DNA from 3 places in the Fusibacter fontis genome. Region 3 is predicted to be linked to each of the others. Evidence: predicted binding sites of a transcription regulator. Region 3 holds the regulator's gene; each other region holds the start of a gene.
The links. Region 3 encodes Rex, which represses fermentation and respiration genes when NADH is low (regulators of the CRP and FNR family bind a similar motif). Its sites were predicted from a motif close to ATTGTTAANNNNTTAACAAT; they were not measured.
Positions count from the first base shown of each region.

Region 1: a site for Rex is predicted at 1,785-1,804, ahead of hypB (hydrogenase nickel incorporation protein HypB). Genes of this name have one in related genera too.
Region 2: a site for Rex is predicted at 1,695-1,714, ahead of ACZ41W_RS11225 (acyl-CoA dehydrogenase). Genes of this name have one in related genera too.

Region 1 is NZ_AP042445.1:1,721,343-1,724,631, reverse strand. It holds gene ACZ41W_RS07770 (Athe_2463 domain-containing protein) at 1-1,617, shown strand, start outside; gene hypB (hydrogenase nickel incorporation protein HypB) at 1,871-2,536, shown strand; gene ACZ41W_RS07760 (FAD-dependent oxidoreductase) at 2,591-3,289, shown strand, end outside.
Region 2 is NZ_AP042445.1:2,511,880-2,515,168, reverse strand. It holds gene ACZ41W_RS11230 (electron transfer flavoprotein subunit beta/FixA family protein) at 1-482, opposite strand, end outside; gene ACZ41W_RS11225 (acyl-CoA dehydrogenase) at 542-1,681, opposite strand; gene ACZ41W_RS11220 (hypothetical protein) at 1,825-2,256, opposite strand; gene ACZ41W_RS11215 (hypothetical protein) at 2,368-2,838, opposite strand; gene ACZ41W_RS11210 (MATE family efflux transporter) at 2,970-3,289, opposite strand, start outside.
Region 3 is NZ_AP042445.1:2,613,024-2,616,312, reverse strand. It holds gene ACZ41W_RS11715 (MarR family winged helix-turn-helix transcriptional regulator) at 1-204, opposite strand, end outside; gene ACZ41W_RS11710 (acetyl-CoA C-acetyltransferase) at 287-1,465, opposite strand; gene ACZ41W_RS11705 (redox-sensing transcriptional repressor Rex) at 1,577-2,221, opposite strand; gene abc-f (ribosomal protection-like ABC-F family protein) at 2,385-3,289, shown strand, end outside.

The DNA.
Region 1 (3,289 bases), 890 kb from region 3:
GATAACTCACAAGGACTTGAAACAGGAACGTTTTCAGCATTTAGTGATGTGAATACGTCTTTCAGCAATGTACCACGTACATCGTTCTCGAAGCCTGGCATGTATTCCATTTATCGAAAGGTCAAAGACGTACCAGTGGGAAAGGCGACGTTTAGTAAGGATTCCAACATTGCCAAACTGGACATATACGTACACCGTAGACCCATTGCAGATTTTACCCTCGATTGGGACTACAACCCTTCAACATCCAGTTACAAAACATCATGGGTCGATTTATCGTATGACCTCGATCATCAATACACCGATGCACAAAGAGGCATCAGAGAGCGCAAAATCATGTACCGAAAAACATCGGGTGATAATGTATGGATCTATTCTATTCCAGATAACCTCACACCAGGTACGTATGAACTGAGATACATGGTCAAAGACATTGAGGGTGCGTGGAGTGATGAAAAGACAAAGACATTTACGCTTGATTCAGAAGCGCCGATGCAGTTATGGGGACAATTAAAACCAATGGATGTGGCATTTAGTATCAGTTCAGTTCCCGCATCAGAAAGCATCGTCGTTCACCAACTCGCCACCAATTACCATTTACCACATACACTCAAAATCAAATTAAAGAATGCGCAAGGACAAACGCTGGATGAGAAGGCGTTATTATTCAGCTCGCAAATTCCAAATTATAACAAAATAGGGAATAAATATCATTATACAGATCAAGTATTTACACTGAACCCAACACTCAAAGATGGCACATATTATGTTGAATGTACCGCGCAGTCTGTTTCGAATCCAAGTATTCAAAAAGTGATAAAGCTTCCATTTACGATTCGAACGCCGATTACTGTTAAGGGTCAAGTTGATGGATTTGAAGCGGGAGGAATGATGAAATTTACAGCGGCAGTGAATAAATACGCTTCAAGTGTTGTCGTAACACTTTTTCAGGGAACACATTTTCAACAAGATGTCATTTTAACGAAATCAAAGAGCATTCCAAATACTTTTGAAGGACAATTAGAGGTTCCAGAGGATCTTCCAGACGATCAGTACCAATTTGAATTTACTGCACAGACACCAAGTGGCAATCAAGCAGTAGATGGCGTCGTAAAGAATTACGTGGGAATACAGATAGTCAAGGCAGAGATTAAAGGTTACTGGAATCATTGGCGTGGCCAGCAAGATGTATGGGGAACTAGATTAGCGCTCAATCCACTTAGATTTCTTTCGTATGAAACCGTGCGCATTGAAGTGCTCATAAAAGGCAAACCAGAACAAGTGACAATGACGTGCTCGCCTGAACTCATGGCGATGCGTTACACAAATACAAAAGGCCAAACCTATCTCTATCGCGATGAGACGGGATTTGAGGTTGCGTTTCCATTAATGTTAAAGAAAGAACAATCCACAAGCGCTGGAGATGTATATGTTGTCGAGTATGTGTTACCTTTATGTAAAATGACATTAGACTGGGAGAACAATCGATGTGCACAACCTTACTGGATTTCAATACAGGTAAAAAAAGGGTCAACTGTAAAATACAAAGAGGTCTCAGGCATTGAAATCACTGGAAATATTTATGATTTGCTCTATGTACAACCGAAATATCGATAGATTGTTTAAATGTATACAAGAATATGATGCGATATTTTACATTCAAGTTATACTTACAATTAAATGAGCATATCGATTAGAAAATCAGCGATTTTAGATAAAAATACGCACCGAAAAAATGTCAACACAACATGAAATACAAATAGTAACAACATTGAAATATCAATGTTGTTATTTTTTTGACAGTCATTTTAATTTTTCGTACAATTGTGTTAATAAACAAAGAATCCGAGCGGTTAGAGGAGGGAATCTTATGGAGAAATTCAAAGTGATGGAAATCAAAGAGAGCATCTTTGAAGACAATAATCATCAAGCAGATTTATTAAGAACAGAACTAAAAGAAAAGAAAACATTCTTATTAAATTTAATGGCATCACCAGGGGCTGGAAAAACAACAACATTGGTCAAGACGTTAAATCATTTGAAAAACAATCTCGCAATCGGCGTTATGGAAGCGGATATCGATTCTGACGTAGATGCACAAACGATTTCAGAAACAGGTGTTAAAGTCATTCAGCTCCATACTGGCGGCATGTGCCATTTAGATGCAGATATGACAAAACAAGGACTTGAAGGACTTGGATATGAAGGTCTTGACTTGGTTATTTTAGAAAATGTCGGAAATCTCGTATGCCCTGCGGAGTTTGATACAGGCGCAGTTAAAAATGCGATGATTCTTAGCGTTCCTGAAGGAGACGACAAACCACTTAAATATCCACTGATGTTTTCTATCTGTGATGTCCTATTAATTAACAAAATCGATACACTTCCTTATTTTGATTTTGACTTAGCTAAAGTGGAAGAACGCGTTAGAAAACTCAACCCGAATATGGAAATCATCCCAATTTCAGCAAAAACAGGCGAAGGTGTTGAAAAATGGGCTGCATGGCTTGAAAAATCAGTAAAAGAATTTAAATAATTTAAATCATTTAAATCATTATGAGTCAGTGCGAGTGCACAAAAGGAGTATAACATGTCAAAACCAGATCAAAAAACCAACTTAAACAAATCCAAAAGATTTGAGTTTGCATTTTCATGGGCGGATGTCAATGGCAGACCATACAGACAAGAAATATTAGACTTAGCAAACAAAATTGGCCGAACAAAAGCGGGTACAAGTAGAGAAGCGATTCCATTTGGTCCAGAATACTACTGCTTAGAGCCAATTTTAGATCCTTTTCAAGCAAAAATTGCTTGCCATTTAGAGTTTAGAAAAAAACTCAGTGCTGAAGACGTAGCAAAAGCTTCTGGTGAGCCATACGAAAAAGTAAAAGCAGCGCTTGAGCACATCGCTTGGGCAGGTGTGGCATTTGTGAACACAGTGAACGGCGTGGATATGTACTGGCAAGATATCTTTGTACCTGGCCACCTTGAAATGATTAACAACAACAAAGAACTCGTGGCAAAATACCCACAAGTTGCTGAAGCATTTTATTATTTCGGAACGAAAAAAGGCCCTATGGCTGCTGGTATCATGCCAATAGGCGCTGGTCCAATGCGCGTACTTCCAATTGAAAGAGCCATCGATGGCGATTCAAGAAGAGCGAGCTATGAAGAAGTATCTAAACATTTAAATGAAGCGACGATTTTCTCGGTGTCAGATTGTTCGTGCCGTACTTCGAGAGAAGCAATGGGCGAAGGCTGTGGTCACTTAAAAGAAGAAATGTGTATT
Region 2 (3,289 bases), 100 kb from region 3:
TCTTCAAATGTTCGTTTAACAATTGCGTGATCGCCTTTGTGTTCAAATGCAGACACATAAGAGATTTGTGGTAAATCTAAGTGTTCTGCGATTTGTGGTCCAACTTGAGCGGTATCCCCATCAATTGCTTGTCTTCCTGTAATCACTAAATCATATTCTAATTTTTTAAGTGCAGCTGCAATCGTCGTCGATGTCGCAAGTGTATCTGCGCCAGCAAATACTCTGTCTGTGAGTAAAATCACGCGATCTGCACCCATGGCATAAGCTTCCTGCAAAGCAACTTTTGCTTGTGGGGGACCCATCGTTACCACGGTAATATGTGCACCGTATTGATCTTTTAATCTAAGTGCTGCTTCTAATCCAGCTTTGTCATCTGGGTTAATGATACTTGGAACGCCATCTCGAATCAGCGTACCTGTTTTTGGATCCAACTTAACTTCGTTGGTATCAGGAACTTGTTTTATACATACAACAATTTTCATCGTTTGCCTCCATTTACACAATTATAGAACTGAATGTCTTTTGACTATGAATGATTGGATTATTTTAATTCAGATGAAGAAATAACCATTCTTTGAACTTCGCTTGTACCTTCGTAAATCTCGGTAATTTTAGCGTCTCTCATCATTCTTTCCACTGGATATTCACGTGTATATCCATAGCCACCAAATAATTGAACTGCTTTAGTCGTCACTTCCATTGCCACTTCAGATGCGAATAATTTTGCCATTGCAGCATCTTGAGCATAAGGCATTTTGTTGCCTTTTTTATAAGCAGCATTGTACACGAGTAAACGTGCAGCTTCAATTTTTGTTTTCATATCAGCAATCACAAATTGCGTATTTTGGAATGCAGCAATCGGCTTTCCAAATTGTTTTCTTTCTTTGACATATTTAACCGCTTCGTTATAAGCGCCTTGAGCAATACCAAGTGCTTGTGCAGCAATACCGATACGGCCTCCATCAAGTGTCATCATGGCAACTTTAAAGCCTTTGCCTTCTCCACCTAACATATTTTCAACAGGGATTTTACAATCTTCAAAAATCAACTCACATGTACTTGAACCGCGGATTCCCAATTTTTTCTCTTTTTTTCCAATGGTAAATCCTGGTGTACCTGCTTCTACGATAAATGCTGAAATACCTTTAAGTCCAAGAGAACGATCAGTCATCGCAATTACGATATAGGTATCTGCATAACCCGCGTTGGTGATAAATATTTTACTGCCATTTAAAATATAGTGATCACCATCTTTAACTGCCGTCGTCTGTTGTCCCGAAGCATCCGTACCTGCATTTGGTTCAGTCAAACCAAACGCTCCAATTTTCTCGCCTTTTGCAAGGGGCACTAAATATTTTTGTTTTTGCTCTTCTGTACCAAATTCATAAATTGGTGCAGCGCATAGAGACGTATGTGCAGATACGACAACAGAAGTCGTTGCACATGAAACGCCTAATTCCTCAACGAGGTTGATGTATTGCCAGTATGAACCACCAGCACCACCGTACTCTCTTGGGAATGGGACACCCATCATCCCAAGGGTTGCCATTTTTTTAACAGTTTCTTCTGGAAATCTTTCTAAGTCATCGATTTCTGCAGCGATTGGTTCTACCTCATTTTTCGTGAATGTTCTAAACATATCACGCATCATGAGATCTTCATTTGTTAATTCAAATTTCATTTGCTCCCTCCGTTTTGTTAAATATTTAACTTTGATGCGAAAAAAAATAAACTATCCCCATGCGACCATTTTAACATTAATTGTTAAAATATCCAACAAGATAATTTATTTTGGTCCGTAATTTAATGGCTTTATTCCTTCGATTATATAAAAAAGTGACTCATCGTTTTGAGCAAAAAAAGCATGATTGCTATGGCAATTCCTAAATACAGATACCGTCTGCTGTTGCGTTTGCATACTAAGTTCTCATATCGATTGCGATATAAATTCTTGTTTTTATAGGACAGATCATCTTCAAAAACATGATACGTTTCCTTAGGCTCTGTTATCACGCGCTTGACTTCGCCTGAATATAGCGCATATGCCACTTCAAAATCTTTTAAAGGCACCAACAGTAAATAACCCTCTCCATCGCCCTTGCCATCTTCATCCACTCGTTTTTCAACACGCGTTCGAATTCCGATTTCATACAGGACCTTTTCAGTCTCAAAAAAACAAGCGTCATCCTTTGCCTGCTTATCTTCAGCTAATATTTTCCATTGATATAGAAACTGCAAATTACTTTTTTCACACATAAGGCCCTCGATGAACGAACAATTTTGTCTTATTGTATCACAAACAACAACTTTCTACATCAACAAGAAACTCTTAAATCTACAGTAAATTCTTAAATCTACAAGAATTCCTTACATTCTGATTTTCTTCTTTAAATATTCACTTTCAAGTTTGACGATTTCAAGATAGATTTTAGACCCATCTACAATAAAATTTTTATCGATTAAGAGTCCTTCATCTGAGATCATCTCGGCGATCTGATCGACAAGGCTTTTATCATTCCATTTTTGAAGAAACTTTCCCCAAAATGAAAACGTCGTCGTTTTTTCTTCTATAGAAATGAACAACCGACCATCTTTTTTCAAGATGCGTCTCGCTTCTCGAATGATGGATGAAAGACCATCGTCAAGTTTGGAAATACAATCGATCACGACTTTATCCACACTTTCATCTGGGCATGTTAATTTGCCGTTTTGCTTGATAATGTTCATACTCAGCTCATTACCATGATGCATCACGACACCGTCGCGTTTCCATTCTAATATAATATCTAACGGTGAAAATCCATTTGGACTTACCGATTTAAATCTTTCTATGTTCATCTTTAACTCCTTGAAATTCATGTGTTAAAAATACCATAGAACAGTTGCAAATACAATAAAATCCATGTTAACAATATCGTACGTTTTATTAATATTCATTTTAATGATTCGAAATAACTCCACGCATGGTTTTAACAATTGACCTCATTTAAATCAAATTCGGGTTTTGTCTTAACAATTAAACCAAACCAAATGTAGACGATGATTCCCTTGAATATGCTGCTAATGGTAATACTCCACCAAATACCATTGAGTCCTAAAAATGTCATCTTGCTAAAATACAGCGCCATGGGAATTCTCAGTAAATTAAAGATGATGCTGGTAATTGCTGCAGGTTCTGTCTTTCCAATGCCGTTAAAAGCTCCAGAAGAGGTGATTTCAATGCACATAAAAAGCTGTGACAACGCGAGAATCTTCAGATAATCCACTCCTAAGGCAATGGCATCTGGCT
Region 3 (3,289 bases):
CAGATTTCGATCGATTTCAAGGTGTTTAATCAATGTGTTAATCCGGACTTCTCCACCTTCTTTAATCTGCTTTAACATCAGTATTTCCAGCAAGTTCAGTTTAATACTCAGATGTTTGCGATAAAATCCATTTTTGTCCTGAGATAACGTTTTGATATTGAGTCGGTCCATCATATGCGATATTTCTCTTGAATAATTTGCCATATTCATCTCCATAACAATTAAAGGGAATTGCATTGGCAATTCCCAGTTTGGTTAAAATTATGTGTTCATAACAACGTGCTATTTATCGTTTAATGATCAGTGCTTCACCCATTCCGCCGCCGATACAAAGCGTCGCCAAACCATAACGTCCTTCTCTTTTAATCAGTTCATGAATCAGCGTGACTAAAATTCTGTTCCCAGAAGCGCCAATTGGATGACCTATTGCAATTGCACCGCCATTGACATTGACTATTTCTTGGTTAAATCCAAGTTCTTTACCAACCGCCAATGCTTGTGCAGCAAAAGCCTCATTTGCCTCAATTAAATCTAAATCGGCAACTGTAATTCCCGCTCTCTCAAGCGCTTTTTTAGTCGCTGGTACAGGACCGATGCCCATAATTTTAGGATCTACACCTGCAGATGCATGTGCAGCAATGGTACAAAGCGGTTGAATGCCAAGTTCATCTGCTTTCTCTTTGCTCATGACAATCACCACAGAAGCGCCGTCGTTAATTCCTGAGGCATTACCTGCTGTAACAGTTCCACCATCGCGTTTAAAAGCAGGTTTTAAAGCTGCTAATTTCTCGAGTGTCGTTTCTTTTATATATTCATCTTCGTCAAAACGAATTGGATCCCCTTTTCTATTTGGCAAAAATACAGGTATAATTTCATCTCTAAATCGGCCTGTTGCACGTGCTTCAGCTGCTTTTTTCTGAGAATTATACGCTAATTGATCTTGCTCTTCTCTCGTAAGACCCCACTGTTCAACGATGTTTTCTGCCGTCATACCCATATGATAATTGTTGAACGCTTCCCACAAACCGTCCATTACCATGGTATCGTATAACTCTCCATTTCCCATGCGCTGTCCCCAACGGGCATTTTTAATGAGGTAAGGTGCCATACTCATATTTTCTGTACCACCGGCAATCACAATATCATTTGTTCCAGCGACAATTGACTGATACGCAAGAGATACTGCTTTTAATCCGGATCCACAGATCATGTTAATCGTCGTACAAGGAACTTCAACTGGATAGCCATTTTTAATCCATGCTTGTCGCGATACTCCTTGTCCATAACCGGACTGTAAAACCGATCCAAGAATAACTTCATCCACTTTTTCAGGTGCTAAATTTATTTTCTCTAACGCACCTTGAATGACAGTTGCACCAAGTTCAGCTGGCGTAATGTCTTTAAGTGATCCACCAAAAGAGCCAACAGCTGTACGTACTGCACTTACAATAACTACTTCTTTCATTTTTGCCTCCCATAAAATTTTAATTCAATCCCTATGGGTTATTTTATCAAAAAAACGGGAGAAGGTCATCCCTTATCCCGCTTATTTTAAAAAAATATTCGTTTCTTGCCTCTAGCCTTTGTTCGGCGCCGGCGTATCTTTTAAAAAGTACGACAATGTCAACAAATTATCTACCAAATGGATATTCTCAACGACAACATCTTTGGATACTTTAAGGTCTACTGGTGCAAAATTCCAAATTGCTTTCACTTTCGTCTTTTGAATTTTATTTGCAACTTCTTGAGCACCATCTCGACTGGTACAAATATAAACTACTTCAACGTCATTCTCATTAACAAATGCCTCAAATGCATCCATGTCCAAAACTTCAACATTGTTAATTTTTAGTCCAATCACTTTCGGATTGACATCAAAGAGTGCTTTGAGCTTGAAGCCGAGTTTGCTAAAGCTCGCATAATTTGCCAAAGCTTGACCAAGGTTTCCTGCGCCGATGATCACGACGTTGTACTCACGTGTTAATCCAAGTATTTTGCCAATTTCACTATACAAATCTTCAACATTATATCCATAACCTTGTTGGCCAAATCCACCAAAATTGTTTAAGTCTTGTCTAATTTGAGAAGCTGTAAAACCAATCATTTTACTGAGTTCTTTTGAGGAAATTCTCTTGATATCGTTATCCAGTAATTCTTTTAAGTAACGGTGATACTTCGGTAAGCGTCTAATAACTGCAACTGATATATTTTTATCTTTCATTAACCCACCTCGTTGTCAGGACTTTTTTAGATTATACACTCATTGTAAAAGAATGTCAAATAAATAACAAGCTTGTAAAATAGCCGAGAGTCTTTCTATTTACGGTTATATAAGCTATAATAATGTGGCAATGAACTACAATAAAGGACCTACAGGAGATCTTATGATTGCACTTTCTTGTACCGGATTATGCAAATCCTTCGGTATCGATACAATTCTAGACGATGTTTCATTCACTGTCAATGCGAAAGATAAAATTGGCTTAATTGGCGTTAACGGAGCTGGCAAAACCACTTTAATGAAAATACTCACAGGCCATGAAACGAAGGATTCAGGAGATATTTTTTTTGCTAAAGACATGACCATTGGTTATTTAGAACAAAATACCAACCTCAATATCCAGCAGCCTATTTTTGATTACTGCGAAGAGGTTTTCTCTGATATTTATGCCATCGAGCAAAAAATGCGTCACCTTGAAGAGCAAATGGTGCACGATCATAGCGAATCACTGCTAAATGAATACAGTCATGTTCAAGCAACATTTGACCAGCTTGACGGATACTCAATCAATAGCAAAATTCGAGGGGTACTCACTGGACTCGGGTTTTTGGAGTCTGAGTTTTACAAACCCATCAACCAATTGAGCGGTGGACAAAAATCGCGCGTCGGCGTCGCAAAACTTCTTTTAAGAAAACCGGATATTCTATTTTTAGACGAACCGACCAATCACTTAGATATTTCTGCAATCAAGTGGCTTGAGTCATTTTTACAAGACTATCCAGGTACCATCCTCATGATTTCACATGACCGTTACTTTTTAGATCAAATCGCAACGCGCATCTTTGAAATTGAGGCTTGTGAACTGACAGAGTACAATGGAAACTATACGCGATTTATGACACAAAAGAAGGCCAACTATGAGGCTGAACTTAAAAAATATGAGTCCCAGCAAAAAGAGCTCTTAAAACAAGAAACATTGATTCGCAAATTTAAAGAGCGTGGTACCGAAAAACTTGCCAAACGAGCGAAATCTCGTGAAAAGCGATTGGCACATGTCGAGCTTATCGA